DNA from 3 places in the Bacillus sp. OTU2372 genome. Region 2 is predicted to be linked to each of the others. Evidence: predicted binding sites of a transcription regulator. Region 2 holds the regulator's gene; each other region holds the start of a gene.
The links. Region 2 encodes Rex, which represses fermentation and respiration genes when NADH is low (regulators of the CRP and FNR family bind a similar motif). Its sites were predicted from a motif close to TTGTGAAATATTTCACAA; they were not measured.
Positions count from the first base shown of each region.

Region 1: AAHB15_RS09340 (DUF3224 domain-containing protein) is a predicted target of Rex. The motif match lies at 1,003-1,020, and genes of this name have one in related genera.
Region 3: AAHB15_RS10265 (DUF3147 family protein) is a predicted target of Rex. The motif match lies at 4,935-4,952, and genes of this name have one in related genera.

Region 1 is NZ_JASATK010000004.1:1,669-9,925, forward strand. It holds gene AAHB15_RS09335 (YhcN/YlaJ family sporulation lipoprotein) at 26-523, shown strand; gene AAHB15_RS09340 (DUF3224 domain-containing protein) at 1,132-1,527, shown strand; gene AAHB15_RS09345 (hypothetical protein) at 1,929-2,357, opposite strand; gene AAHB15_RS09350 (hypothetical protein) at 2,530-3,192, shown strand; partial or broken gene AAHB15_RS30160 (hypothetical protein) at 4,694-4,984, shown strand; gene AAHB15_RS09360 (LysE/ArgO family amino acid transporter) at 5,141-5,758, opposite strand; gene pdxR (MocR-like pyridoxine biosynthesis transcription factor PdxR) at 5,892-7,343, shown strand; gene AAHB15_RS30165 (DUF3231 family protein) at 7,590-7,775, opposite strand; gene AAHB15_RS09370 (DMT family transporter) at 8,214-8,257, shown strand, end outside.
Region 2 is NZ_JASATK010000027.1:47,604-55,860, forward strand. It holds gene AAHB15_RS25745 (CPBP family intramembrane glutamic endopeptidase) at 1-21, shown strand, start outside; gene AAHB15_RS25750 (YdiK family protein) at 18-218, shown strand; gene AAHB15_RS25755 (MDR family MFS transporter) at 268-1,779, opposite strand; gene AAHB15_RS25760 (cytoplasmic protein) at 1,792-2,502, opposite strand; gene AAHB15_RS25765 (polymer-forming cytoskeletal protein) at 2,518-3,240, opposite strand; gene AAHB15_RS25770 (YhbD family protein) at 3,253-3,876, opposite strand; gene AAHB15_RS25775 (redox-sensing transcriptional repressor Rex) at 3,983-4,636, opposite strand; gene moaC (cyclic pyranopterin monophosphate synthase MoaC) at 4,672-5,169, opposite strand; gene AAHB15_RS25785 (ABC-F family ATP-binding cassette domain-containing protein) at 5,447-7,366, shown strand; gene tsaD (tRNA (adenosine(37)-N6)-threonylcarbamoyltransferase complex transferase subunit TsaD) at 7,652-8,257, opposite strand, start outside.
Region 3 is NZ_JASATK010000004.1:170,119-178,375, reverse strand. It holds gene AAHB15_RS10295 (GerAB/ArcD/ProY family transporter) at 1-922, shown strand, start outside; gene AAHB15_RS10290 (PAS domain-containing sensor histidine kinase) at 968-2,626, opposite strand; gene AAHB15_RS10285 (YpbS family protein) at 2,751-3,008, opposite strand; gene AAHB15_RS10280 (GNAT family N-acetyltransferase) at 3,037-3,540, opposite strand; gene AAHB15_RS10275 (YpzG family protein) at 3,734-3,886, opposite strand; gene AAHB15_RS10270 (SDR family oxidoreductase) at 4,049-4,816, shown strand; gene AAHB15_RS10265 (DUF3147 family protein) at 4,992-5,351, shown strand; gene AAHB15_RS10260 (DUF3147 family protein) at 5,370-5,741, shown strand; gene AAHB15_RS10255 (acyl-CoA dehydrogenase family protein) at 5,929-7,107, shown strand; gene fabG (3-oxoacyl-ACP reductase FabG) at 7,159-7,923, shown strand; gene AAHB15_RS10245 (MaoC family dehydratase N-terminal domain-containing protein) at 7,943-8,257, shown strand, end outside.

The DNA.
Region 1 (8,257 bases), on a different contig from region 2:
ACTAAATACACGGAGGGAATACACAATGAAAAAAAGCCTAATCTTAATTGCTTTCCTTATATTTAGCCTTGATTTAACAGGGTGTGCCAGAAATAACGTAAATAAAAATGATGTTGTAAATCGTGACCAAAATGTGACAAGAAACAACATCACCAACGACAGAGACAATAATGATTACGATAATAGATCTAGAATGAGAGTAGCTGATGATGCAGCTAAAAAAGTAGCCGATCTGAAAGAAGTGGACACGGCAAATGTCATTGTTACAGAAAATAATGCATATGTAGCCGTAAAGCTCAAACCTACATCCCGAAATAAGGGTACTTATAGTATTGAACATAAGATTTCACAAAGAGTGAAATCCACTGATCGAGATATTGATAACGTTTACGTATCGGAAAACCCTGACTTTTATGATCGGATGACCACATATGCCTCTGATATTCGTAATGGTAGACCCATCTCAGGTTTCTTTAATGAGTTTACTGAAACAATTCGTAGAGTATTCCCTAAAGCCAAATAAGGTGAATAAAAAAATGCTTGGCAATATGCTAAGCATTTTTTTATGGTGGTTTAGGATTGATTGTCCACTATTAATTTCACATTCATTTTTAAAATAATGTCATGTGCAAAATAAACTAATATTTATTTAAAGAGTCTAGCATGAACCATCTCTAACAGCAGCCACCATAACCAGGATAACCTCCATAACTCATACCGTTTCCAAAGAATTGTCTTTCCATTTTATATCTCTTCCTCAAATTGTTTCAAAAATAGTGTATGTGTCCTTTTTTAAAGAGGAATAGATATTTGCCTATTTGAATGTTGTTATTTTATTTTCGGTATAGTGACAACACCTCATTGTACTAATGTTCATAGGACAATGAGCATGAGTGTCCCATTTTACTGTCTTCTTGTTTGAAATAGCTGCCACATTAGCACAAAAAAATGAAAATGAGCTGCCGCAGCAACTCATTGTTAAACTCTTGCACCCGTTAATTTAAGTGTAATATTTCACAAAGTAGTAAACAACAAATAAAAAAAAAACGCTCCTATCCATTTATTGATGATGGTACTTTTTGGATATATACTAGAGGTGAGATACTATTTATATTGAAGGGAGATTTACATATGGAGGTAACATTTACAGTAAGCAAATGGGATGAAAAGCCAGTAGATGACACTAGAAAAGAATTCCCTATTAATATTGCCCATGTCGAGTACGATATTAAGGGTGAACTACAAGGAAAAGCTTTTGTTGAATATTTATTATATTATATAGATTCAAATATAGAAGATGGTCATTTAGCCACTTCTAAAATTTCTGGATTTCTGTATTTTGAAGGAACTTACAAGGGAAAACTGGGGACATTTACAGCTATAGAGCAAGGAATATTTGATAAAGGAAATCTAGATTCTCCAGCAACAATCATCAAAGCTACCGGTGACTTAGAAAACTTGAAAGGGTCCTATAATTATAAGTTTACAGGTCAAACTAGTAAGATGATTCTAGACTTTAAATTCTAACAAAACAGTAAAAAAGGGCATCCCTGTACTACCAGGAATGTCTTTTTCGTCGAGCGAGCTTTTTCATCTATTCTGCACCGTTAATGCAATAATAAAAACAGGATTGGCTTAGCAATCCCGTTTATTTTACCTTTTAATTGCTATAAAAAATGAAATAAATAACTATTACACTTACTCCAATAGATACACCAACGGTATCCAAGTTCCTATTCCGACCATACAATTCCCCCCTGTTAACTATTACGATTAATATGTCAAAAGGTTCTAATTTTTTTATAATAATGGGTTTGCTTATTCCAACTAATGCTGCCAGTTAGCACAAGAAGCGACTGCTCTTATTAAGCAATCACGCCCGTTAGCTGAATAACAAAGTCTTAAATTACTTACGGATGGTCTCTTGTCTAAGAATATAAATCAAGCATATACTCCTTATTATTTTCTGCCCCTTCTTCTGCCTCTTCATCATCAAGTTCTAAGTCATCAATCCATTGATAATAGTGGCCCAATTCGTGGGCAAATGTACCAAGAGTAGCCCAAAGTGCATTTTCTTTTCCATTCTTATTCAATAATTCTAAATAGTCACCAGTAGCTATTCTTATATATGGTTCTTCATTTTTGTCAAAAGGACCAAAAAATGTACCCGATACTAATTCTTTATTAGCCTGACTTTTAATTTGATAATCTTTTTTTAGATAAAAAACAACCCGAATGGGAAAATCAAATTCTTTCCTTATCCACTTTGCAAATTCTAAACAAGCCCTTCTAACTTCTGGATGAACACCTTGTTCGCATCTTATTCTTAGTCCTTGTCGTGGATAATTGTTCTTCATTTAATCGCCTCTGACCCTCATAAACAAGTTTAGTCCAAAAAGGTACCTTCTTACACTAAACTCCCGTTTGAGCATTTAGTTTTTTTAAAATCCTAATTTTAGAAATCAGGTTGTATGTCCAATCTCACTTAATCATTTTCCATAGACTAATTAAAAAAGGAGATGAGAAGTGATGAAATATAAAGGAGATTTACGCACAGATTCCTCAAGAAATTCTAAAAATGAAATTTTAAAGGAAGAAAAAGTATATCAATCATCGGGACACCAAGAATGTATTGAGCGTGCCTATCGTATTCCCATATTTTTAAGTACGACAACTCATTTAAATGACAAACAAAATCAGTTTCTAAACCGTCTAATTTTAGAGATCGAAAATGCTTTGCTTTTTCCACGTACATTACCTTTAAGCGAAAGTTATCCCGAAATCATTTTAACTGATATTCGTCGGTTGGTTTCATCAAGCTATGGAATGTTGGCAATGAATTTTCGTCGTTTTTTCGTTGATATAGTTAACACCAATGTAGGCCAACCCCCATCAACTACTCCGTTCTGGGAAGGGTCAGTTTATTCACAAGTAGAACCTTCAATGGCTTTTCAATTTGGTCTACCCTTATTATTAGTAAGGGAAGATAATACTGACGAAAATAATGGAATTTGGGCAGGAGGAATTGCCCCAATCAACACATTTATAATTTGGGATTCTGAAAATCAATCTGTTGATGAATTCTTTAGCACTATTGAATGGAGAGAAGCCTTTGCAAACTGGAGTGCAGAGGTAAGAAATGCATATTATATTCAAACAGAGCCTAAGTTCAAGTTCAGATGTGAACGGTAAACTTGTACTTTAGCACCAAATCGAATATTTTTAATAAGTTGAAAATATACAAGATTTTATTCACCTTTATATATTTTTGGCTTATTTACATAAAAATAATATTTCCATAAACAGAACTTATTAGTTTCCAAATACATTTACTTCTTCATACAGATAGGTAAGGGTTTGAAGTTATCGCTCCCCTTCCCCCCCGTTCACACCGTACATGAGACTTTCACCTCATACGGCGTTCCAACTAATCCGATTCGATTTAATCATCAACACTTCAGAAATCGTAGCACCTTCAGTGTCTCAATTCTTCCGTTTTAATAAGTCGGTACCTCCCGTAGGAGGTGAACCTCTATTAGTCTCAAAGAACCTTATTAACCGATAAAGATTTGCCTTGCATGATTAAATGATTCTTCATTAGACTAGTGGCTATCCCTCCAGGTTGATTAGACCTTTCATTGGTACTATGCCACCACTTTCACTGACATAAAGACAAGTTATACAATAACTAATGTCATTATTGCTTTCCTTGCCAACGCTTCTGCGGGAGTAAGCTTTCCACGTTATCAGCTTACAACGTTGAATTATATCTATTATGAATGAACTTAGGTGCTTCCTGTAAGCCTGTTAGCATTCATACGCCTGTAACGTATCATGGATTTTCATATTAGTTATTTTTACTCACCCACATCTAACTAACCTCACAATTTGGTGATATACACATTTCTATGTATCGCAGGTATAGACCTGTACATTCAGAAGTTCGTCAGCTTAACCTGTTACGGTAAATTCTCACGCCTTTTCGCCGAGCTTATAACAACTATCATTCTTACTAAATCCAGTGCTATTCGGCTAAGAGAGAACCCTTCAGGGCGTTCCCCCATCATTTGATTCTTTGATATAATCCTTCACTTCCGACAAGAACTGTCTAGCCTTTACCAGAGAAATGTGACCATCCTCCATTTAAGCTAGAAACATTTCGCACAACTAACCTGCCAGGTTAGTTGAAGTGCAAAATTTCACAAAACTATTATCCAATTTAAATCAATAATTATGTAGAATGAGTGACCAATTTATAACTATATCCAAACAAAAAATACCTTTGATCTAAATCAAAGGTCAATGTTGAACTTAGTGGTCTAGGCTAAGTCCATTTTAGGAGGTCTAAACTCCGAAGAATCTAAACTATTATTATATTAACATACTATGAATATTTATTCTATACTTTAAATAATTATACATTCACTATACCCTTTTGAATTCAAGCATCCGTTCGTATTATTTGGTTAGCAGATATTTCTGGGGTGATCTTATTTTATATGGTCTTATTATAACCATGTAGCCGGGGTAGAACGTAAGCACCCGTGGGGCATTGATCCCGTCAGCTAAACCGTTCACCCCCTACTTGTAGAAACATGTTTGAGGCTGGTTGGGGCTACGGATCTCGCATATCAAGCGAAGCTATAATACTACAAGAGGAATTAGGAGTAACCGGCAATCTAATTATTTAGAGAAGGAATTTGGAAAGAATCGAGTCGTTGGACTGAATGTATCAAAAAGGGAAAGTGAAGTTCAAGGATTTTTAGATAAAGGAAAACCTTATCGTAAAAGTTTTAGTGCGGCAGCTCGAAATCCATTTCAAGAAACTTTGTAAAAAAGTCATTTATGAAGCATGAGTATGTATATTGATATGCTTCTTCAATATAAAGAGCATCTATCAAAGTTAGAGACAGAGATAGATACTCTCGCTAAGGAAATTGAAGAATATAAGATTATCCAATCTATCCCTGGTATTGGTCTAAAAAGCTAGTCGCAATCGCTGGAGTTGATCCAGTAAATTGCGCATTTTAGTATAACATGGGTAATTTAAGTTTTTTAGTGAAAAATGTTGACAAACTATCAGCTGGTTTAGCTTAAGTACATCTCTTCACAATCTTCTCAATAACCCGATTAACTTGGTCTATTCACTCAATAAAGTTAACAAAAGATAGACTGCTGCCCCCCACATTACAAGAGCTGATATTTTATTTAATATCAACAAAAAGTTTCCAGATTTATCAACCTTTCTACTTATTCTCCCAATCAGTGAAAGTCCAAAAAACCAAATCCATGAAACCAAAATACAAGCAAGAGCAAAGATAACTTTATCTTCCCCTTGGTACCTTAATGAACTTGTACCAATTACACCTACAGTGTCCATGATGGCATGAGGGTTCAGTAAGGAAACAGATGCTGCAAAAAATACTTGTTTCTTTAAAGAAAATTTATTCCCACGTACTTCTCTTTCATTACTTGGCTTACTATTCCATGTGGTCCATCCCATATAGATTAAAAAAATACAACCTGCCCCAATTAAAATCATTTTTATCCAAAATGAACCTAAAATAAGAAATGAAACACCTAAAACAGATATCAGGATTAAAAGGGTATCACACAAAGAAGCTGTAATGATGACTGGTAATGCATTAACAAAACGATGCTGTAGCACCCCTTGATTAAAAACAAATACATTTTGGACACCAAGAGGAAGAATCAGTCCTAGTGCAAGAATAAATCCATGAAAAAGTGGTTCTAACATTCTAATTTCGCCCTTTCTTGTTTATTATTCAACGGGTCCTATTTTATTTCGAAATTTTGTTTTTGTCTCCAACCAATTGGATGGAATCCAAACCAACCAAGTAATATAATAAATACAAAAAGGAGCTATTTTGATGTTTAAAATCGATTGGAAACCAAATAAATCATCGCCAGTACCTTTACATAAACAAATAACTGATTTTATTAAAGAAAAAATATCCAATGGAGAGTGGACGATAGGATATAAGCTTCCTCCCCAACGTGCTTTAGCAAAAGTTTTAGGAGTAAATAGAAGTACAATTGTAACTGCATATGACGAATTAATAGCCGAAGGACTTATTGAGGGAAAAAGCGGCAGTGGAACAAGAGTAGTAAACAATACATGGAATCTGTTAGCTACTCCCCCTCCCCCTGATTGGAATTCATATGTAAATTTCGGATCTCACAAGCCAAACTTGCCAACGATTCAAGAAATAAATCAAGCTGAATTTACCCCGAACATCATTCGTTTAGGAACTGGAGAATTATCGCCAAATCTAATTCCTAGTTTATCAATGAAAGAAATTTTCCATCAATTGTCGAATAGAGAAATTTCTTATGGCTATGAAGAACCAAAGGGGTTGCTGCCCTTAAGAGAACAAATAGCAGATTATTTAAAGACAATTGGGATTCCTGCTTTTCCTTCTTCCATTTTAATTGTATCAGGTGCATTACAAGCCCTTCAGCTAATAAGTGTGGGTTTATTGCATAAGGGTTCTACCGTATTAACAGAAAAGCCATCGTATCTTCATTCATTAAATGTCTTTCAGTCAGCAGGTATGCGTTTAATGGGCATCCCTTTGGATAAAGAAGGAATTCAAGCCAATCTTATTCAACAATATAAAAAACAACAAAAAGCTGCTTTACTCTATACCATTCCTTCATTTCATAATCCAACCGGGACTTTAATGACTGTGGAAAGACGTAAACTATTGCTAGATACTTGTCAACAAGAACAACTTCCTTTGATTGAAGATGATGTTTACCGAGAATTATGGTTTGATGAAAATCCGCCAAAACCAATTAAGGCTTTGGATAAACATGGACTTGTACTTTATTTGGGAAGTTTATCTAAATCTTTAAGTCCTGGACTTCGTATTGGCTGGATTGTGGGTCCAGAACCAGTAGTTGAGCACTTAGCTGATATTAAAATGCAGACTGATTATGGGTCCAGTTCTATATCACAATGGGCAGCAGTAGAATGGTTTTCCAGTGGACTATATAATAAACATCTTAATGAAGTAAGAAAACAACTGAAAACTCGAAGAGATTTTACTTTAGAAACTTTGAACAGTTATTTTTCTGATATTGCAGTTTGGGAAAAACCGTCTGGAGGATTTTATATTTGGTTGCGTTTGTTACCGTCACTCTCTATGAGAAAATTATTTGAAATTGCGCTTACAGAAGGAATATTACTGAATCCAGGAAATGTTTATCATCATCAAGCTGAACAATATCTACGAATTTCCTATTCATTCGCTCCTCTTCCACAGATAGAGGATGGTCTTAAACGCTTATCAAAAATTGTAAAAACAATAGCCAAATAAGGGATTCATTTGAAGCCCTTATTTCACGATTCCTTGTTAAACTAACATGACCCGTTAGCTCAATAAAAATAAGCCGCCAAAATGGCAGCTGAAGCTTTAACTCCAATAATAAATCTAATGATTTATTGAAAAGTTCCATTGATCATTCTGGCATTTGACAAAATAATTTCGTATGTCCCTTCGCATATTTGTTAATGCAGCCGCATATTCATCCAAACCATTGCTACTCATTATGTAGGTATACCTTTAAAAAAATTCATCTGAATATAAGCGAGGAGCCGATAAATCCACATCATCTTCAGTAAAACCATGGGGAATAGGAAATTTTTCTTGAATAAGAAAATCCCTTATTATCGTATTGTGTCCCTCAGCTAATCTTAATGAACATTCTAATATTGGACGAAAAGATACATCCTCTACAATACTATATATTTATACATGCATATTGCCATTGAGTCATTCTGATACTGTGACCAAATGTTTGCAATTTCGGGGGCAGTTAATCTTACGTGATGTGGAGTTTCATCATTTATAGATTCGAGCATGTAATATGTTCCCTCCAAAACTATTCTATTTGGTATCATTTACAAAGCTGTAAAAGTTATGTATTTCATACCCTTTTCTTTAAAGTACACTTCTTCACAATCTACTTATAATAATTTCATAAGACACAGACTGAATACTGTTGCTATAATTAAAAAATAGAGAATTGTATTTAGAAAGGACTAGAGGTGAATTAAAATGTATTGGACTCCATTATTTGAAAATGATGTACCTGTAGCACGCTTCTGCTCCTAATGGCGTGAAGGTGACTACATCTCTCCGTTAGGGGTATTCTCGACCTAAACAAATGACGGAGGGTACAAATAAATGAAAAACACCTTATTAGGTTCTTTATATTTAATTTTAGCCTC
Region 2 (8,257 bases):
ATTATCGGAGGCTTTCTATGAGACGTTCACCCTTGTTTTCCGGTTTTATCTACATTCTGCTAGGCGGGCTGTTTACCTATTTTGCCATCGACCATGTCCATACAAACGGCTGGGGCTTCTTCGGCTATCTGCTCGTTTTACTAGCTACATTCGACTTTGGCTCCGGCCTAAAAATGATCCTATTTCATATAAAGTACAAGAATAAGGTGAATAAATGAGAAAAGGTGACAGGCGCCATTTGAAACATGGCGCCTGTCACCTTTTCTATTATTTCGTTGTTGCCTGTGTGTTTATTCTGAGACGGTCTTTGCCGAGGATAAAGATAAAGAGGAAGGCTATTCCAGCAGGGACTAGTGCCCATGTAAAGGTGTGGACGATTGAGCTTGATAGGACATCTGTGATTTTGTCTAGGATTTGTGGCGGGATGTGACTTCTGGCTCCTTCTGATAATAATGATCGTGAATCGCCAAACGATTGCCCTTTCACTGGTCCCATTCCAGAGAAGGCATCCTCAAGCCCCTCGTTAAGATTACTTCTTTGAATCGTACCAAAGATGGTTATTCCAATTGTCATTCCAAGTGAACGAATAAAGTTACTTGTAGAAGTAGCGGAACCCCTCTGCTCCATGCCAAACGGATGAATCGCCGCCATACTTAACACCGAGAAGGAAAACCCAACTCCTAAGCCGATGACAATCATATAAATCGTCAGCAATGCACGGCTGGTGTCCGGCGAGATGCTGCTTAAAAGCAAAAATCCAATAATCAAAATAACCCCAGATAAAAACATGATGTTACGGTAACTCATCTTGGTCGTCAAAAATCCTCCTGCTTGAGCCGTTACCACTGAACCAAGCATCATCGGCAATAAGATCAATCCTGAATTGGTCGCTGTTCCTCCATATACCCCTTGCACAAAGATGGGAATATACACAGTAGCGGCCATAAATGCTGCTCCATAAAATAAGCTGACAAGTGTACTTCCTGCAAACAGACGATTCTTAAACATAGCAAACGAAATAATAGGATCCTTTGCCTTCTTCTCAGCGTACAGAAAAAGTAATAGTAAGACAGCAAAGCCAGCAAATAAGCTCAAAATAATACTAGAATCCCAATCATATTTCTGCCCGCCAAGCTCAAGGGCAAACATTAAACAAACAACGGATCCAATTAAAGTAATAGCTCCCCACCAGTCGATCTGCTGTTTTTTGTGAATTGGCGATTCTTTATATGCAATCGAGACAAACACCAAGGATAATATTCCGAGTGGTAAATTAATATAAAAAATCCAATGCCAGCTGATATGATCCGTAATATAGGCCCCTAATAACGGACCGAAGATACTTGATAATCCAAAAACAGCCCCAAACAATCCGCCCATTTTCCCGCGCTTTTCAGGAGGAAATAAATCAAACATGATGGTAAAGGCAATCGGAACCAGTGCCCCGCCGCCGATACCCTGAATCGCCCGGTAGACGCTTAGCTGCGTGATCGTTTCCGCTGTACCGCAAAGTGCGGAGCCACTCATAAATAAAATTAACCCAAATACGAAGAAATGTTTACGTCCATACATATCGGATAACTTACCAAAAATCGGCATCCCGGCCATTTCTGCCACCATGTAGGCCGAAACCACCCAGACAAAGCTTTCCAGCCCGCCAAGGTCACCAACAATCGTTCCCATTGCAGTTACAACTATGGTATTATCCATCGAGGCCATCAGTATACCCAGTAACAATCCTGCAACGACCAGCCCTAACTTACTTTCCTTTGTAGCCATTCGATTACCCCTTTACACTTTTGTCTTAGATTTTATTGCTGACGATGAATCGCTTTTCAATTCCGTTGTATATTCAACAAGGCCTATTTGACAGCCGGGACCGATTTTAACCGTATTACCGCGTACGACTTCAGCCGTTGTATTTTCTAAGTAAATATCATCACCCTCAATCACTTTTGCCGAAAGAGTCCCTTCCTCTCTTCCAAACGGAAGGATCGAGTTTTTCTTTCTCTTGACCATAATTTTTCCGCCGCCAATTTCTTCAGCTTTGCTTTGCCCGAATCGCAATGCGATCTTAACTTTGTCTGCTGTTAGTAATCCTTTGATGTCGAAGCCGCCGGTGGAATCAAAGGTCTCATATTCCACATTTCCTTTAACTGAGATACTTCCTTTAATGGTCGCAACATCTCCGCTTAACTTTTCACCAACTTCGAGCAGACCAAACACCTTCATCTTCTTCAAACTAGCATTCCGTCCGACCATCATCGTGCCCATAACAAGTGTATCGTTGGACGCCATATCACCTTTAACCTCGGCCTCGCCCATAATTTTTACCGAGCCTGTTTTCACATTATCTCTCGCCTCACTCGTTCCATAAACATGAAAGGCGGAACAATCCACGTCATTCACAATGGTCCCTTCACCGCGGATGCTGATTTTATCATATATGCCGCCTGGATAGCTTCCCGAACCATTAATAATTAAATTTTGTCCTTTGCCCATTCTCTTCCCCTCCTCCTAAACCTTCTGAATATCGCCTACAACCGAATTTTTATCTTGAGAAAATTCATCCGTATATTCCACCACACCGATCTGACAATTCGGACCTATCTTCACTTGGTGACCCCGGACCACCTTCGCCACGGTATTTTCCAGTACAATTGTGTCACCCTCAATCAAATCAGTTTCTAATTGGTTTTTGAAAAAAGGTTTAAATATAGCGCCAATAAAGGACCCTTTATGTTGTTTAACGGTAATGGACTGCCCGCCTATTTCCTTTGCCCTACAATCCCCATAAACCTCCACATCGATTTGCTCTGCATTGAGAAGTCCCCCAATTGTAAAGCGATATTTTCCTTTAAAACTCTCAACTTCACAATCTTCACCCACTGTTAAAATACCATGAATGGTAATCTGTTCCGCTTTTACTTTACCTTCAACATTGACTTTTCCGGAGACCTTTACGTTTTTTACCGAAAGATTTTGCGCAACCTTAGCTGTCCCATCCACTTTCAGTTTCTCGCCCTCAATATTTCCGTGAAACCGGGCATTGCCGTTAACTTTTACATTAGTGGCTGCTACATTTCCCATCAAAGTTCCTGAGCCGTTACATTCTAATACATCACATTCTAGGTCACTATTTACGGTCCCACTTCCATTCAGTGTAACCAGAGAAAAATGTCCTCCATTGGACGAACCAAGTCCATTGATGACCAGGTCCCCTCTTCGATTCGTTTCCATAGTCATTCTCCCTTATAATAATTTAGCTTTAATTTCTTCCATACATGTCATCATAGATAATACAGTGACCACTTTTGTTCCCGGTTCAAAATGAAAGGCCTCTGAATTAATCAGCAACAGGCAGGAGGAAACGCCAAGCTTTCTTGTTATCACTAATTCACATTTTTTCTGTTTTATCACATGCGCGTTGTCCTTTAAGACCTGAAGCAGCATTTTACCTTCATCTAAATTTATTTCACCCGATTGTAAAAGTTTCTCTAATACATAAACTTCGAGCATTCTTGAAAAGGTAAACTGATGACCGCCCTTATCCATTTCCAAATAGATATCCATTACAGGTGGTGAAACAATGTTGCGTTTTATAAGATCGTCCTTTTCCAGCTCTAAATCACTAATATTAGGTGAAAACATATCTGCTAATTCATCCAAAGACAAATTATCCTTCATGGTCTGGATTTTATTAATCCGCTCTAAAACCTTTTCTTTTGGAAAGAACGTTTCCTGTCCAGTAAAGGTGGATTTTCGGATAAACCACTCTTCGGGGATAAGATCTTTCCGTTTCCATCGGTAGAGCTGCCCATAAGAGATACCGGCAAGTTCCAGTAGCTCCTTCTTAGAAATTAAATCGTCGCTCATTTTAGATAACCCCTTTCTGAAAACAGTGTAACATAACACTGTTATGCTAGTAAAGTGATAAAAAAAGTGTTTCACTAATTTTTGTAAGTGAAACACCCTTTTATCATTATTCCTCTATTTCTTCTGTTGGGTAATGCTTTAAGAAGTAAACTAAAGACTGCAGTTCCACTGCCAAGTCGATGTGATGAACCCTGATCGATGAAGGGACATTTAATCGTGCTGGAGTGAAATTTAAGATCCCTCTCACTTCAGCTTTTGCCAGCCTGTCGGTAATCACTTGGGCAACAGGTGCTGGAACCGTTAGAATGACAACAGATATTTTTTCCTCTAAGAGCACTTTTTCGAGATCATCCATCGGATAAACCGGAACTTCACGAATTTTTGTTCCCTCTTTTGCCGGATCGACATCAAAGGCAACTTCAATTTTTGTATTATTGTTTTTTAAGAAATTATAATTTAAAAAGGCAGTACCTAGATTCCCAACCCCAATTAACGCAACCTTTGTTAATTCATCTTGATCAAGTGTCTTACGGAAAAAGGTCAACAAATAGTTGACATTGTAGCCATATCCCTTTTTCCCCAAGGCCCCAAAATAGGAAAAGTCTCGGCGGATTGTCGCACTGTCTACCTTTACCGCTTCACTTAGTTCTGCAGACGAAACTCTTTGTTTACCTGAAGTATGCAGATTTTTTAAAAATCGATAATAGAGGGGCAGCCGTTTTGCTGTCGCCTGTGGTATCTTCATCGTTTCATTACTCATAATCTCCCACACCCCATTATAAAAATTTGATAATATTATTTAACTTGTTCGGTTCTTTTGAAGTCCCCATTTTTTCCGCCCGTTTTCTCAACTAAGTAAGTTGGTCCAATGATCATACCTTTATCTACTGCTTTGCACATATCATAAACGGTTAAAGCGCATGCTGATGCAGCTGTGAGCGCTTCCATTTCAACACCTGTATTCCCTTTTGTTTTAACGGCTGCAGCAATATGCAACTGATAGCTTCCATTTTGATTCTGTTCCCATGAGAAGGATATATTGACCCCTGTTAATGGAATCGGGTGACACATGGGAATAATATCCCAAGTCTTTTTCGCTGCCATTACCGCTGCAACTTGTGCGACAGCTAAGACATCACCTTTTTTCATTTCATGGTTCGTTATTTTTTGATATATTTCTTCACTTACGATAATACTCGATTGAGCAAGAGCCGTGCGTGCCGTTTCGGGTTTGTCGCTGACATCAACCATTTTAGCTCTGCCTTCTTCATTAAAGTGCGTAAATTCTGCCATAAAAAAATCCTCCTACAAAAAAATAATACACTATTTTTAACACTATGTGTGTGAAACTTTGAGCGAAATATACATTTTTCTTGAAAAAAGTGCCATCGATTACTCTTTATTGCTGTCATTACGCTTATAAGGTACACTATTTGTATGGTAGGTAATTTTGAAAGCTGAAACTTAGTGAAGTTTTTCACTAAACAAATGAAATCGAATACAGCCGTTTTTTATAAAAGATCTGACGTAATCCTATTTTACGTTTTGTTGTTAATAGAGGTGATTTAAAATGATTTTACTACAAGTGAACCAGCTGCAAAAATATTATGGCGCTGAGCTTATTTTATCGAATATAAAGCTTGAATTACAAACCCGCGACCGTGTGGCCCTTGTCGGACGAAATGGTGCGGGAAAATCAACGTTATTAAAGATTATTGCCGGACACCTGTCCCACGATGGCGGAGAGATCATTAAACCAAAAGATGTAACAATCGGTTATTTAGCGCAAAATACCGGCCTTGAATCCAATTTGTCGATTTGGGATGAGATGTTAACCGTTTTCGAACCACTTCGATTAATGGAAAAATCGCTTCGCAAGCTCGAAGAACAAATGGCTGATCCTACTATTTTTGAAAACAGTGCCAAATACGAGCGCATTTTAAAAGAATATGATCTGCTCCAGGTGAGATTTAAGGAACAAGGCGGCTATCAATATGAGGCAGAAATACGCTCTGTTCTCTCTGGTTTAAACTTTCATGATAATTCCCTGATGATTGCCTCTTTAAGCGGAGGACAAAAAACCCGTCTGGCCTTAGGAAAACTATTATTAACAAGACCTGATATTTTGATATTGGACGAGCCAACTAACCATCTTGACATCGATACCCTTTCCTGGCTGGAGCAATATTTGCAGGGGTATAATGGTGCGATTTTAATTGTTTCCCATGACCGTTATTTCTTAGATAAAGTCGTGACGCAGGTTTACGAAGTATCAAGGAAACAAATTCAACGGTTTACAGGCAACTATAGCGCCTACCTTGACCAAAAAGCAGCCAATTATGAGCGTGATATGAAACTATACGAGAAACAACAGCAAGAGGTGGCTAATCTGCAAGATTTTATCCAACGAAATCTTGCTAGGGCCTCGACGACAAAGCGCGCCCAAAGCCGTCGAAAAAAGCTTGAAAAAATGGAGATAATGGATCGCCCGCTTGGAGATGAGAAATCAGCCACTTTCACCTTTGAGATTGAAAAACAAAGCGGCAACGATGTATTAACGGTAGAATCCCTGGCTGTGGGCTATGAAGGTAAAAAGGTATCAGAGGATATTTCGTTTCGTGCCTATAGAGGGGAAAGTATTGCCTTAGTCGGTCCAAATGGGATTGGAAAATCTACTCTCCTCAAAACGATTATCAAGAAACTGCCTGCACTAGATGGCTCTGTTCGCTATGGAACCAATTTAGCTCTTGGATATTACGATCAGGAACAAGCAGAATTAACTTCTAACAAACGAGTGTTAAATGAACTATGGGATGATTATCCTTTAAAAAGTGAAAAGGAAATACGTACGGTTTTAGGTAATTTCCTATTTTCCGGTGATGATGTTTTGAAAATTGTTTCCACCTTAAGCGGAGGTGAAAAGGCACGGCTTGCACTTGCCAAGCTCATGCTTGAAAAAGCCAATTTACTTATTTTGGACGAGCCGACAAACCACCTGGACCTCGACAGCAAAGAAGTGCTTGAAAATGCGTTAATTGACTATCCTGGCACCATCCTTTTTGTCTCACACGATCGATATTTCATTAACCGAATTGCTACAAAAGTGTTGGAGCTGAGTCCTAAGGGTAGCTTAGAGTATTTGGGAGATTATGATTATTATGTTGAAAAGAAACTCGAGCAGGAAGAACTAGCAGCACTCGCTCAAAGTGAATCTGCTAAGAAAACAGCTGAAAAGGAGTCCACAGAAAAAAATAGTTATCAACAGGATAAAGAGAGTAAAAAACTTGAACGCCAGCGGAAAAGAAGATTAGAAGAAGTGGAACTGCGAATTGAGGAACTTGAGGAGCAGATTCTAGAGTTTGAGCAACAGTTATGTGACCCAGAGGTTTTTCAAGATCATGAAAAGGTATTAGAACTAAATATACAGAATGAACAAGCAAAAAATGAACTTGAGCAGTTAATGGATGAATGGGCTGCACTTGCCGAATAATGTCGAAACCGGGAGTATTTTCCCGGTTTTTTTTATACAATAAATTCAGTTGTCCACAAGGTTACTCACATCTTAGATAGTATTGATATAAACATTCATCGAAGTTTTCCACATTATTCACAGTTATCCCCGATTTTATCCACATTATCAACAGATTGTTGATATCTATCCACAAATTGTGAATTCTTTATTTACTTTTCTGAAAACTTTATCCACAGGTTTTTTAATTTCACTGCATGAAAGTCATTTTTTGAAACATTGAAAAAGCCCTTCCATTCGGAAGGACTAATTATATAATTCGATATCAAGTCCAGGGTTGGCATTAAGGTTCAATCCAGCCCTGATCCCTTTTTCAAACATGACACTGCCGGCAGCAGCAATCATCGCTGCATTATCCGTACATAATAAAAGTGGGGGTATGACCAATTCAACCTCAGGATGTTTTGAAAAGGTTTGTTCCAAAGCCTTTCTTAATCCCTTGTTCGCTGCAACACCACCAGCTACTAATAGCTGTTTCACTTTATACTCTGAAACAGCCCTCTCTGTCTTTTTCACAAGCACTTCAATGACACTTTCTTGAAAGCTCGCTGCCAAGTCCTCAGGGGCAATCGTCTCACCACGCTGCTCTGCGTTGTGCACAGTGTTAATAACTGCTGACTTTAGTCCGCTAAAACTAAAATCGTACGAGCCTTCTTCAAGCCAAGCCCTTGGTAAGTCAATTGTTGGTTTTCCTTCATGTGCTAGACGGTCAATATGCGGTCCGCCCGGATAAGGCATATTCAGGGTTCTTGCAACCTTATCGTATGCTTCACCTGCAGCGTCGTCCCTTGTTTCACCAATCACCTCAAAGTGACCATGCTCCTTCATATAAACAATCTCTGTATGCCCGCC
Region 3 (8,257 bases), on a different contig from region 2:
GGACATTCCGCTAACCAGTTATGTTCAAAAAATTACAGGAAAATGGATTGGCCGTATTATTGGGGTTTCGTATATAATTTATTTCCTCTATTCTGCTGCCAGGGTGCTGCGAGATTTTGGTGAATTATTAACTTCTACTATATACACGACAACCCCTTTAATTGTCATTAATTGCTTAATGATCTTCACGATTATTTATGGTATTCATAAAGGTTTTGAAGTGATTGCAAGGGTTGGAGAACTCTTTTTTATTGTGGTTTATATGATGGCCCTTGTAGGCTTTTGTTTAATTATGTTTTCGGGATTAATTCATCCAGAAAATCTTCGTCCCGTCCTAGAGAATGGCTGGAAACCTGTGCTGAAAACTTTCTTAATGGAAACCATTAACTTTCCTTTTGGGGAGATGATAGTCTTTACAATGGTGCTCCCCTATTTAAATGATGTCAAAAAGGCAAAATGGGTTTGCATGGGTGGGATGGTCCTTAGCGGCATTAATATCACGATTACAGCTGTGATTAATGTAGCCTCTTTGGGGACTGATTTGTTTACTCGGGCTCCTTTTCCGTTATTATCAACAATAAGTAAAATTCAATTAGCCAATTTTATTGAACGGCTTGATGTTCTATTTATGCTCTATCTGGTCATTGGCGGATTCTTTAAAATATCCATCTTTTTTTACGCGGCAGTTGCAGGAACCGCTGATATCTTTGGATTTAAAAATCAGACTAAGCTTAGCTTTCCTATGGGGGCACTTTTATTATTTTCATCCATCACGATTGCTTCCAATTATTCGGAGCATATAAAAGAGGGACTAAAAATTGTTCCAATCTATATACACTGGCCATTCCAAATTTTGCTCCCCTCATTTTTATTAATCATTGCCTTTTTCAAAAACAGAAGAAAACAGAAGGAACAATCATAAAAAAACTGCCATTCAAATGTTCACTTAAATGGCAGTTTTTTTGATTTATTTATTTGTAATGGCATTCTTCGTGATTTCCTGCCTAATCGGCAAGGAGATGTCAACAGTAGTTCCTTGGTTCTTTTGACTGTTAAAATGAATCATACCATTGTGAGCTTGAACAATTTTAAAGCTGACAGTTAATCCAAGACCGGTTCCTTTTTCTTTCGAAGAGTAGAATGGTTCACCAAGCTTGTCTAAGCGTTCCTTCGAAATTCCACAGCCATGATCCTTCACCGAAATCATTACGTGTTCACCTTTAGCAGAATGAATAACAATTTCAACTGTTCCGCCTTTTATAGAAGCTTCAATCGCATTTTTAATTATATTAATAAAGACTTGCTTCAATTGATTAGGTTCGCATTCAATGTAAATTTCCTCTTCCGGAAAAGTAGAGACGATTTGAACATTATAGTAAATGGCTTCCGTACTTAATAACGAGATAACATCACTTAGAAGCTTTTGCATATCTGTTGTGGAAAATTTAAGATGCTGCGGCTTGGCTAAAAGCAGCAGTTCCCCAACAATGTGATTAATCCGGTCTAATTCATCCATCATAATCCGATAGTAAAATTGATGTTTTTCATCTTCCATTTGTAAAAGCTGAACAAACCCTTTTAAAGAGGTAAGGGGATTACGAATCTCGTGTGCCACACTAGCGGAAAGTTCCCCAACAACAGACAGCTTTTCTGTTCTCCTTAGCCGTTCCTCCGCTTTTCTTAAGATGGTTACATCTCGGCCGTAACCAATAATTCCGGAGATGATCCCATTAACAATAATCGGCACAGAGGTACATTGAAGGGTAATTTCATTTCCATTCCGGTGAGGAATCTTAATTTCATACATAACCGGCTTCACTTCATCTGCCACTGATTGGATAAAATATGGCAGGGATTTTTTATATTTTTTTGGTAAAAGAGTCGAAACGTTTTGACCTATCACATCTTCCCGCTTGAATCCAGTAATCAGGTCAAAGTGCGGGTTTAAATTGGTAATGGTTCCAGCCAAATCCAGCATATAAACAATATCCGGACTATATTCGAACAGTGATTTATATTGCTGTTGACTTTCTGCAAGTTGTTTGGCCATTTCCCTTTTTTCAGTAATATCACGACCGATCACAACCAACCCTTTACGGCTGTCATCAGGATTGAACAGAGGGACTTTAATAGTATCAAACGTCCTAAATTTCCCATCTGGCATGTATAGAACCTCTTCCATTCGCGTTATGACTCGTTTCTTCCATGTCTCTTCATCAGATATTTCACAATACCTAAGGGCATCACTATGGAACTCAGAATAATCCGCTAACTCGGAGTCCTTCTTCCCGCGATAATCTACATGCTCAAGTCCGAACAATTTCAATCCAAATTCATTGGCCTCAATCCATCTGCCATCCCCATCCTTAAAGTTGACGAAATCAACCATTGCATTGATCAGGGTGGACAGCCTGTTTTGATCTTCAAGGGAATCTATTAATTCCTGTTGTTTACTGTAGGAAAAATAAATAAATAAACCTGTAACCATAATATAAAGAATTTCCTTTGTTCTCTCTACAGCCCAGATAAAGGGTGAAGGAACAAATTCTTCAACGAGATAATTTGTTCCATAAATCCAAATAATACTACTAATTATATATAGGATAACTAGCTTTTTTTTATCCATACATTTCTCCATATTCTTTCTAGGAAGATAATTTCCTAGCATAATAGAAAACATTTCTACTATATAGTACTAGAAAATGTTCTTTTTTGGAATAATAAAAAGCTATGTACTATATAATGGAAGATTATTCGTTTTTCAGCGCATATTCTCTGACCATCTCTACTGAGACTAATTTCCGAGTAGGAATGATTCCCTGTTTAGCTAGGTCATTAATCTGATTTGTAACCATATTGATTTTTTCGGTTGTAAATGGTTTTCCTTCTCTGCATAATGTCACTGCTTCTTCTATATACATTTCTCTTAATTGGTCAAGCGATAGGAAATCGTTAATTTTCTTATTTTGTTTGTTAACGTGTTCTGTAATTGCCTTATGTACACTCATCTTTTTCTACCCCTTTGTTGTCATTAATTTAGTATACTCTTTTTCCAAGAATGAGTAGATCCCTTTCTACTCCATCTAACTCTGCTACATTTGGCAGATGAGCCCATTTTTCAAACCCAAAGCTCGTAAACAGTTTTATACTTGGTTCATTATGGCCAAAAATGAACCCTAGTAATGTCTTGATCCCAAGTTGAGGGCAGGTATCGATTGCCTTTTGGATCAAAAACTTGCCCAGTTTTTTACCGCGAAAATTGTGATGAATATAAATACTTACCTCTGCGGTCGCGTTATAGGCAGGTCTGCCATAAAACGATTGAAAGCTGACCCAGGCGCAAATTTCCCCGTTTGTTTCTACTACCCATAAGGGACGAAACACTGGTGAATGATCATAGAACCACTGCAGCCTGCTTTCAACTGAAACAGGTTCTAAATCAGCTGTAACCATTCGGCCAGGAATAGTGGAGTTGTAAATATCAATAATGATTGGCATATCCTTTTTTTCTGCATCTCTTATTGTGAAAGCTTCAAACATGGGTATTGTCACTCCGTTGGTTAAGATGTAATTAGATTTTATGATATCGTTGAAACCTTATCTTTTCAAGCCATTTAGAATAATAATTCCTGCAAAAAGAAAGACCCTTTTTCAAATGTGAAAAGGGTCTTTCTCCATTTGGCTGCACGATTCGTTATACAGACCAATTTCGTTTCGATGCCAAGACTCTAGGTTACCAGCGATGGGCCTTAGCATTGCTCCTTAAGATGATTTGGTTTTGCGACACTCTAGTCTGACCGTTTACCTGTGCTTTCGTATGCTTGGGTCTCGTAAAAGTGTAGTGAAAAAGCTCCGACTGTGAATCTAACTGGTCTCTGTAGCTCATCAACAATCACCTCATCATAGGATTTGAAACGGATATTCAGAAGAATATCATCCTTATCATTTGTAAAAAAGGGAGGAAATAGTCAATAATCTTCAATGAATCAAAAAAGTTCTAAACGTTAAAATAAAAAGACAGTCAAAATATAAAAAGGATGAATTTTAAATGAAGATGACAGGAAATACGATTTTGATTACGGGCGGGGCATCAGGCATTGGGTTTGCTTTTGCTGAGCGGTTTTTAGAGAGAGGCAATGAGGTGATTATTGTCGGCCGTCGTGAAGAAAAATTGCGTGAAGTAAAGGAAAGATTTCCGTCCATACATACAATGGTTTGTGATGTTTCCAAACAGGACGAGAGAATCAGTTTGTTTGAATGGGCAACGAAAGAATTTCCTCAACTAAATGTAATTGTTAACAATGCCGGTATCCAACAGAGAATTAATCTCTTAAATGCCAAAGAAGATTGGGATTACTACCGCAATGAAATTTCGATTAATGTAGACGGTCCGATTCATTTAACGATGCTGTTTACACCTCATCTTGAAAAACAGGCACAGGCGGCGATACTAAATGTCACGTCCGGATTAGCGGTGATGACCGGTGTTTGGGTGCCTGTTTATAGTGCAACAAAAGCTGCGCTTCATTCTTTTACCACATCACTGCGCCATCAATTGGCAGAAACAAACATTGAGGTCATCGAAATCCTCCCTCCTGCTGTCAACACGGATTTAGGCGGAGTTGGTTTACATACCTTTGGTGCTCCGTTAACGGATTTTGCCGACACGATTTTTGCCGAGCTTGAAAAGGGAGAGGTTGAAATCGGCTATGGTGGCACAAAGGAACGACTTCAAGCGACAAGAGAAGAAATTATGCAGGGCATTAAAGGGGCATGGCAGAACTTTTTAAAAAATAACCCCAGCTTTCGCAGTTAAAAAATAGGATGACGTGTGCTTAAAGATGAAGAATGAATGTGAAACCGCTTCAAAAACAGTAATAAAGTGTTCACAAGATTATTCATTGGAATGATGTACAATGAATACATGAATTGGTTTGTGATTCGAATCACAAACCAAAATACAACGTGCAATACAAAAGAGGCGACTAAAAATGGCTCATTTATCTTTAAGCGCACTGCTGATCCGTTTCCTGTTAGGAGGACTAGCTGTTGTCGCTTGTACAATCGTTGCGAAAAAACTAGGAGATAAGGTTGGAGGAATCTTCGCAGCTTTCCCAGCTGTTTATTTAGCGGCACTACTGACGATTGGTTTAGATTTTCATGGTGGTCAGCTTATTTCTCATTCCATCATGTTATCACGAGGCGCTATTTTTGGAATGGCGATTAATATAGTAGTGGCTCTTCTTGCAGGATATCTCCTTCCTAAGGTTGGCTGGAAAAAAGGTATTGTGCAATCAATGGCTTGCTGGTTTGCTGTTTCCGTTATTGTCGTATTAATTACATCACATTAATTGAAAAGGGTGAGCAACATGAATAAACAAGATTTATTTATGCGTTTTTTACTCGGCGGGACAGCAGTTTCCTTAAGTTATCTGATTACAGTCGTTTCTCCATGGAAGATTCTCGCCGGCATCTTTGCTGCTTTTCCTGCTGTTATGCTGACAGCTGTTATAATGGTGGGAATCGCATCTGGAACGAAGAAAGCGACCAATATCGCCAGGGGTTCCGTTTATGGGATGATGGGGGGAATTATTTGTGTCATCACAGTCCTTCTATCTCTACAGGAAACTAGTAATTGGCTTTTTAGTATCAGCATTGGTTTAATTTCTTGGCTGGTAAGTTCTGTTGCTATTTCAACCATACGCGAGCGCGCTACTAGAAAAGCAGTCCGCCAGGCATAGGTTCTCAGCTGTTTTAGCGGCTGAGGATTTTTTTTTACAAAAAAGTTAGTAAATACTTGTATTATCTGAAATTTCCGAATAAAATTAAAGTACACATACTAACCGGTAGGTATGTGTTGGGTTATTCTTGCATACTCTTTTATGGAGGAAAAAACTAGATATCAAGATTAAGAATGGAGTGAAAAAAATGCATTTACGCCTAACCGATGAACAAAAAATGGTGCAAAAAACAATTAGAAGATTTGTAGAAAAAGAACTCATTCCACTTGAAAACGAAGTATTAAGAAACGAGCGAGAAGGAAGACCAAGTCTTCCATCAGGCAAATTAAAAGAGCTGCAATTAAAGGCAAAGGAAGCAGGATTTTGGGGAATCAATACACCGGAGGAATATGGCGGCGCCGATCTTGGGCAGATGATGATGGCAATTGTCCTAATGGAGGTTTCTAAAACCTTTGTGCCATTTTCATTTGGAGGCTCAGCAGATAATATTCTCTACTATGGCAATGAAGAACAAAAACAAAAATATTTAATTCCAACAATAAATGGCGAGAAAAAATCCTGCTTTGCGATGACAGAGCCAGGGGCTGGCTCTGATACGAGAAATATCAAAATGACGGCGGTAAAAGACGGAAATGACTGGGTGCTAAATGGAGAGAAAACCTTCATAACTGGTGGAAACGAAGCCGATTTTGTTATGGTAATCGCAATTACCGATAAGGAGAGGCATCAAGCCACACAAGGCCGTGAAGGTGTGACTTGTTTTATTGCTGACCGGGATATGGGCTGGAAATCCGAGTATATACATACGATGGGTGATTGGGGTCCAGCCGGGTTAGTATTCGATAATGTTCGTGTCCCTGAGGAAAACATTCTAGGTGAATTACACAAAGGATACAATCTTGGGTTGGAATGGATTGGTTTTGCAAGATGGATCGTCGGAGCCAGAGCAGTGGGGTCTGCCGAACGCTTATTACAAATGGCGATTGATTATTCCAGAGAACGGATTACATTTGGTAAACCGATTGCCGAACGGCAAGCCATTCAATGGCAAATTGCCGATTCTGCGGTTGAAATTGAGGCTGCCAGATGGCTTGTCTTGAACGCTGCGTTTACGCTCGACGAAGGTGAAGATAACCGGCATCTTGCATCCATGGCTAAATTATATGGTTCTAATATGGGCAATCGAGTGGTCGACCGGGTTCTGCAAATTCATGGCGGGATGGGGTATACAAAGGAATTGCCAATTGAACGTTGGTACCGTGAAGCAAGATTATGGAGAATTTACGACGGAACAGATGAAATTCAACGTATGATTATTGCCCGAAATTTAATCAAAGGTCATGTCAAGGTTGGTCAATACGTATAGAAAAAATGTAAGCGTTATCCATTAAACTTTTTAAAAATAGGAGGAAGAGGGATGGCAGGAAGATTTTCAGGACGAGTCGTATTTGTAACAGGTGGAAGCAGGGGGATTGGCAAAGGAATTGTCGAACTTTTTGCTGAAGAGGGCGCAAAAGTTGCATTAATTGATTTAAATGAAGAAGCATTGAATGAAACAACCAGTGAATTAAGAGAAAAAGGGTATGAAGTGTATTCAAAAGTTGCGAATGTAGTGGATGCTGAACAAGTAGAGAATGCTTTTAAAGAGGTTTATGAAACGTTTGGATCGGTGGATATTTTAGTCAATAACGCCGGGGTTATCCGAGATAATTTGTTATTTAAAATGACAGATTCCGATTGGCAAACGGTCATGGATGTCCATTTAAAAGGATCGTTTAATGCCGCACGTGCAGCGCAAAAATACATGGTTGAGCAAAAATATGGGCGGATTATCAATATTTCGTCTACTTCTGCGCTCGGCAATCGCGGCCAGGCCAATTATGCTGCTGCCAAAGCCGGCTTGCAAGGCTTTACCAAAACACTAGCCATTGAGTTAGGAAGATACGGCATCACCGCTAATTCCGTAGCACCGGGCTTTATTGAGACAGAAATGACGAAAGAAACAGCGGCTCGAATTGGAATCACATTCGATCAGATAATTCAAGCAAGTGTGGCCAATATTCCGGTTGGCCGAAGCGGAAAACCTGCCGATATTGCCAATGCCGTAGCTTTCTTTGCTGATGAAAAATCTTCGTTTGTTAATGGCCAGGTGATCTATGTCGCAGGCGGACCAAAATGCTAAAAAGGTGAGGTGAAGATCGTTGTTTAACGACCAAATCGGTAAGCAATCAAACAAAGTGAAAAATGCGGTGGAAAGAGGAGCCGTTAAGAAATTTGCGGAAGCCATCGGTGACCTTCATCCGATTTATTTTGATGAAGAAACAGGGCGGCTTTCCCGATACAGAAACAATATTGCTCCGCCAACCTTCCCAAGGGTATTTGATTATGGTGTGATTGAAGGGTTAAATTTGCCCAATAAAGGCTTGATACACGGGGAACAAACCTTCCATTACCAGCGGCCGTTATTAGTGGGTGAAGAGGTTTACTGTTACTCAAAGGTAAAAAATTACTTTGAG